2 regions of the Halomonas salsilacus genome follow, and region 2 is predicted to be linked to the other one. Evidence: predicted binding sites of a transcription regulator. Region 2 holds the regulator's gene; the other holds the start of a gene.
What was found. The regulator FNR, encoded in region 2, switches genes on or off when oxygen is low (the NO sensors DNR and NnrR bind a similar motif). The targets are predictions, from matches to a motif close to TTGATNTANATCAA.
Positions count from the first base shown of each region.

Region 1: hemN (oxygen-independent coproporphyrinogen III oxidase) is a predicted target of FNR. The motif match lies at 2,166-2,179, and genes of this name have one in related genera.

Region 1 is NZ_JBPKAQ010000010.1:65,921-69,093, forward strand. It holds gene ubiT (ubiquinone anaerobic biosynthesis accessory factor UbiT) at 1-369, opposite strand, end outside; gene hemN (oxygen-independent coproporphyrinogen III oxidase) at 677-2,062, opposite strand; gene ACR80S_RS14250 (YbaN family protein) at 2,342-2,755, shown strand; gene ACR80S_RS14255 (Rrf2 family transcriptional regulator) at 2,812-3,173, shown strand, end outside.
Region 2 is NZ_JBPKAQ010000002.1:187,222-190,394, forward strand. It holds gene hemN (oxygen-independent coproporphyrinogen III oxidase) at 1-320, shown strand, start outside; gene fnr (fumarate/nitrate reduction transcriptional regulator Fnr) at 419-1,162, shown strand; gene ttcA (tRNA 2-thiocytidine(32) synthetase TtcA) at 1,183-2,112, opposite strand; gene ACR80S_RS04315 (3'-5' exonuclease) at 2,200-2,826, opposite strand; gene ACR80S_RS04320 (putative nucleotidyltransferase substrate binding domain-containing protein) at 2,896-3,173, opposite strand, start outside.

The DNA of each region.
Region 1 (3,173 bases), on a different contig from region 2:
GATCAGCAGCCGGCGCTGGAAAAACAGGGCGTCGGGATCCTCGCGTCGGGTGGCCAGGCAGAGGAACTCGCGCCACCCCCCGCGGATGGTGGCCTCGCCGGTCTCGGTACACAGCCTCAGGCGCTCGTTCTCGAGGGTGAGGGTCAGGGCCATGCCGAGATCCTCGATGGCCAGGGTGATGCGGCGCCCTTCCAGGGCGTCGAACTCTCCCTCGGCGAGGGGCTCGGCGAAGGTGCGGTTCAGCAGCGGTTCCACCAGGCGGCGCTTGACGCCGACCGGTACCCGAGGATCGACGGCGCGAATCAGGCGAGCGGGGGCGGGAAGACGCGGCAGGGCCTGTAACGGTAATGGCAACAACGGCAGGGACATGACAGCTCTCCTGAGGATAACCATGCGGCCGAGGCCGCCGAACCGCTCATCCTAGGCCGGTGTTCCCGGGGCTGCACTGACATGCATCATGTCGCCGGGCAGCCCTCGATCACCCGCGGCCCGCCTACCATATATAGACCATATCGCCTCGGCAAGCCCCATATCTGGTGCAAACCGACGACCATCATGAGCCATCTTCATTTGACAGCGAAGACGCCCGGCCTGGCGCGGCGAAACGCCCGGATGCCGCTCGCGTCGATGACGGAGCGGCGTCCGATTATTGCCCGCAGCCATGCCGCGGGAGGGGCTAGACGGTCCGGGAGTAGCGACCCTGGCTCTTCGCCAGGTAGGCGTCGAAGGCCATGGCGGCATTGCGCATCATCAGCCGACCGCGGGGCAGCACCTCGATCTCGCCCTCGCGGATCGCCAGCAAGCGGTCGTCGGCCATCTCCTGGAGCTCCTCGAGGGCGTCGCCGAAGGTGTCGCGGAAGACGATACCGTGGACGGCCTCGATAGTGGCGAAGTCGATGCGGTTGTGGCACATCAGGGCGTTGATGACGTCGCGGCGCAGGCGATCGTCATCGCTGAGCCGATAGCCGCGGAACACCGGCAGGCGCCCCTCTTCCAGGCGGTGCTGGTACTGGGCGGTCTCCTTGACGTTCTGGCTGTAGGTGTCGCCGACCTTGCCGATGGAGGTAATCCCCAGGCCGATCAGGTCGCAGTCGGCGTGGGTGGAGTAGCCCTGGAAGTTGCGCTGCAGGGTACCGTTCTCCCGGGCCCGGGAGAGCTCGTCGTCGGGCAGAGCGAAGTGGTCCATGCCGATGTAGACGTAGCCGGCGGCGGTGAGGCGGCGGATGGTCAGCTCGAGCAGCTCCAGCTTGCGTTCCGGCGGCGGCATGTCCTCCGGGCGGATCAGCCGCTGGGCCTTGAACAGCTCCGGCAGGTGGGCGTAGCTGTAGGCGGCGATGCGGTCCGGAGCCAGGGCGATGATCTTGGTCAGGGTGGTGTCGAAGCTGGCCACGGTCTGCAGCGGCAGACCGTAGATCAGGTCGACGCTCACCGACTGGAAGCCGGCGTTGCGGGCCGCCTGGACCAGCTCCACCACCTGCTCCTCGCTCTGCAGGCGATTCACCGCCTCCTGCACCTCGCGGTCGAAATCCTGAACGCCGAAGCTCAGCCGGTTGAAGCCCAGGGCATGCAGCTCGTGGATCTGCTCAGGCGTCACGGTGCGCGGGTCCACCTCCAGGGAGAACTCCCGCTGGGCGGGCGGGGCGAAGTGGAATGCCGCGTCCAGCGCCGCCATCAGCTCGCCGAGCTGGGCGTTGCTCAGGTAGGTCGGCGTACCACCGCCCAGGTGCAGCTGGGTCATGCCCCGCGACTCATCGAACAGCCCCCCCTGCACCCGGATCTCCTGCTTGAGCCACTCGAGGTACTCGGCGGCCCGCTCGGTGTTGTGGGTAATGATCTTGTTGCAGGCGCAGTAGTAGCAGAGGCTCTTGCAGAACGGGATATGCACGTAGACCGACAGCGGCTTGGGCGCCTCGGCCCGGTTGCTGCGCTCGGCCGCGGCGCGGTAGTCGTCCTCGGCGAAGGCCGCATGGAACTGCGGTGCCGTGGGGTAGGAGGTATAGCGCGGCCCGGGGCGGTCGTACTTCTCCACCAGGGGGCGGTCGAACAGCAGGTCGTCTTGCATCGTGAAACAGCCTCTTGAACCGGATGGCGGCAACGCAGGCGCCGCCGCATGGGGCAGAGTATGCCATTCAGGGCCCGTGGCGTCGGTACCCTTCTCGAGGTAGCTGACCTGGGTCAAGCCTCCGGGCCGACACTCGCGGGTCAGCCGCCGGGCGAGGGGGGATGACGCGGTCGAGACGGGTCACGCGGTGGCACCCCGGCTTCACCTTTGCGCAAACCAATAACATGTAGATAAAATACTACTTAATGCACCGCCGCCATCGTGCGAGGTATGCCTGCCATGACTCACCCAATCTCACGTCTTGCCTGGAGCGGGCTGGCCTACGGCTGCATCGGCCTGGGCACCGCCGGACTGGTAGTGCCGCTGCTCCCCACCACCCCCTTCCTGCTGGTGGCAGCCTGGGCGGCGCCCAAGGGCTCGCCGAGGTTGGCCCGCTGGTTGCACGAGCACCCGCGCCTGGGGCCGACCCTGTGCGCCTGGCGGGAGCAGCGAGCGGTGCCACGTCGGGCCAAGCGCCTCGCGCTGGTGGTGCTGCTGGCCAGTTGGCTGGTGCTGTGGGCCGGCGGCGCGGCGCCGCTGGTGCTGGCCCTCACCGCCTTCCTGTTCTGTGGCGTGGCGACCTTTCTGCTGACGCGACCCGATGCCGCAGCCGATCCCACTTCGCCCCCCGCGGGCGGCGAAGTGGTAGAATAGGGCCTGTTATCTTATCAAATTTGACTAATATAAAGCCAAGAGACGCCAGCCCCCGTATGCATCTGACCCGTTTTACCGACTACTCCCTGCGCGTGCTCGTCTACCTGGCGGTGAAGGGGGAAGAGCGCTCCACGATTCAGGAGATCGCCTCCAGCTTCGATATCTCCCGCAACCACCTGATGAAGGTGGTCCAGGACCTGAGCCAACAGGGCTACATCACCGCCATCCGCGGCAAAAATGGCGGGCTGCTGCTCAAGAAGTCACCCGAGGATATTCGCTTGGGCAGGCTGGTGCGCGACACCGAGCACGACATCAACCTGGTGGAGTGTTTCGGCGAGGATAACGAGTGCAAGATCACCCCAGCCTGCCGGCTCAAGCCGATCCTGGCCGAGGCGCTGCGCGGCTTTTTCGCCGTGCT
Region 2 (3,173 bases):
TGGGCGACTATGAGGCGGCGCTGGACACGAGCCGCCTGCCCGCCACCGCCGGCCACCGGCTGAACGCCGTCGAGCGCCTGCGACGCGACGCCATCGAGGCGCTCGCCTGCCGCCGCGAGCTGAACATGGTCGCCCTGTCGAAGGTCCATGGACACGACGCCACCCTGGTTCTGGCCGATGCCCTCAGGCGCCTGGCCCGGCTCTGCCAGGCGGGACTGCTGGAGCGCCACGGCGAGTCCCTGAGGGTGACGCCCGACGGGGTCTGGGGCCTGACCCACCTGCTCGCCGCCTTCGATCCCGAGGCCACCTCCATGGCCTGAGCCGCCGGCTGCCGGGCCTACCTCCTTGGAGGTGGTTTGCCCTGCTCGCAGAATCCTCCATAATGGTTGGAATGCTCATGATCAAGGAGGACGCGTCCATGCCCGACAGCCTGACAGGACTACGGCGCTCTGTGCTGCACGAAACTCGCTGCCAGACCTGCAGCCTGAGTTCGCTTTGCCTGCCGCTGGCGCTGGAAGTTCAGGACATGGATCAGTTCGACGCCATCATCCGCCGGCGCGCACCTCTCAAGAAGGGCGAGACCCTGTTTCGCCAGGAGAGCCCCTTCACCAGCGTCTACGCGGTGCGCTCGGGCAGCCTCAAGCAGGTGACCACCGAGGGCAGTGGCGACGACCAGCTCACCAACTTCTACCTGCCCAGCGAACTGGTGGGCCTGGATGGCATCGACGAGGAGCAGTATCCGGGGACCGTGGTGGCGCTGGAGACCACCACCGTCTGCGAGATTCCCTTCGACCGCCTGGATCAGCTGTCGGAATCGCTACCCGAACTGCGCGGCCAGCTCTACCGCAGCATGAGCAAGGAGCTGCGCGACGACCGCCGCATGATGCGCCTGCTATCGCGCAAGACCGCCGACCAGCGCCTGGCCAGTTTCTTCACCAGCCTCTCCGACCGCTTCCGCCGCCGCGGTTACTCCCCCTACAGCTTCCGCCTGTCCATGTCGCGGGCCGACATCGGCAACTACCTGGGTCTGGCCGTCGAGACCGTCAGCCGTATCCTCGGTCGCTTCCAGAGCCAGGGTCTGGTGGAAGTATCGGGCCGCGAGGTGCATATCCTCGACCTGGCGTCCCTGACCCTGGTCGCCGAGGAGGAAGGGGCGAAATAGCCCTTTGGAAATAGCCCCCCCTACTCGTTGAGCAGATCGATCCGGCTGGCCAGCCGTCGCGCCTGCTTCTCCTCCAGCCCGGCGAAGTCGAACAGTTCGCGATCGCCCAGTTGTGACGGCGCCACGTTGGTCACTGCCTTGAACATGCTCTCCAGGCGACCGGGATGGGTCTTCTCCCACTCGGCGAGCATCTCCTTGACCACCTGACGTTGCAGGTTGGGCTGGGAACCGCACAGGTTGCAGGGGATGATCGGGAACGCCATCAGTCGCGCATACTCGGCGATATCGGCCTCGCGGCAGTAGGCCAGCGGACGGATGAGGATGTTCTTGCCGTCGTCGGCGAGCAGCTTGGGCGGCATGGCCTTGAGGCTGCCGCCGAAGAAGAGGTTGAGGAACAGCGTCTCGAGGATGTCCTCGCGATGGTGGCCCAAGGCCACCTTGGTGGCGCCGATCTCCTCGGCGAAGCCGTACAGGGAGCCGCGTCGCAGCCGGGAGCATAGCGCACAGGTGGTCTTGCCCTCCGGCGTCTTCTCCTTGACCACCGAGTAGGTGTCCCGCTCGAGGATGTGGTGCTCGACGCCGATGGACGCCAGGTACTCGGGCAGCACCTGCTCGGGAAAACCCGGCTGCTTCTGGTCGAGGTTCACCGCCACCAGCGAGAAGTCGATCGGGGCGTTGCGCTGCAGGTTGCGCAGGATCGACAGCAAGGTGTAGCTGTCCTTCCCGCCGGACAGGCACACCATCACCCGGTCGCCCTCGTGAATCATGCCATAGTCGATGATGGCGTTACCCACCTGGCGTCGCAGGCGCTTCTGCAGCTTGTTGAACTCCCGCCGCCCGCGGGCATCCAGGGCGTCGAGGGTCGGCGAGGGGGCTTCCTGAATAGGGGAGGCCGCCACGGAGGGAGCCTCCTGGCGATCGCGGGGGTCGAAGATCAGGGCGTCTTGCATGGTCGGTAAGCGCTGCCAGTGCGGGCGAAAATGACGGGCGCCCATCCTACCATCGCCGGCGCCATCAGGCGACGCCGCCCCCGATCTTCAGGAGTAGCGCCCAACGGAGCTGACCTGGTGTTCCAGGCGCAGGAAAATCAGCGCCGTGGTCACCGCATTGCCCAGGGCGGTGTGGCGCCCCATCAGCGGCACGTCCAGCAACTCGGCCACCTTCTCGAAGCGCGGCGCGGACTCCACCTCAGGATGGCGGCGGCGCAGACGGCGCAGATAGCTCTGCGCCACGTCGATGGTGGCATTGGGCAGGTCGAAACCGAAGCGGGGTCGCAGTTCGCGATTGAGGATCGCCAGATCGTAGCCCAGGTGCCACCCCAGCAGGGGGCGGTTGCCGACGAAATCGATCAGGCGCTCCAGGGCATCCTGCACGGGCAGGCCGCCCTCCAGATCGATGCCGCGCAGGCCGTGGATGCGGATTGACTCGCCGGAGAGGCTGGCGGGGGGCGCCAGGCGCAGGTCCAGGGATTCGCTGGTCAGCACCCGATCGCCGCGCACCTTGACGGCGGCGATGGAGACCAGCTCGGCGCTGCGGCTATCCAACCCGGTGGTCTCGGTATCAATGACGACCATCTCGTCACCCGTGTAAGGGTGAAACAGCCAGGCATAGTCACCGTTGGCGTTCCGTCGTCGATCGGCAGCGCGCCGCAAGACCTTGATCATGATGGGGCTCCTTGTTGCGTCATTGTTTTCTCTTCGCGCGTCGTCGTTCCCTGGGGCATCAGCCAGACGTCACGAATATTCCAGATGAAACCGGTGCGAGAGGCGCTGCTTGAAGTCCTTGACGATATGCAGCGCCTCTCGCAGCAGATCGCGCTCCAGCGACGATAGCTCCTGAACCACCACGCGGTCGGGCTTGCGCTCGCCGCCGCTGTCCAGGTGTTCGAGCTGCTGCTTGAGGCGAATTTCGGTGAACAGCGACAGGGCCTCGCCCAGGTCCTCCGCGAAGCGCGGCTCCAACCGGCCGTCCGTCGCCAGGGCATCCAGCCGCTCCAGGGTGGAGGTCGGAC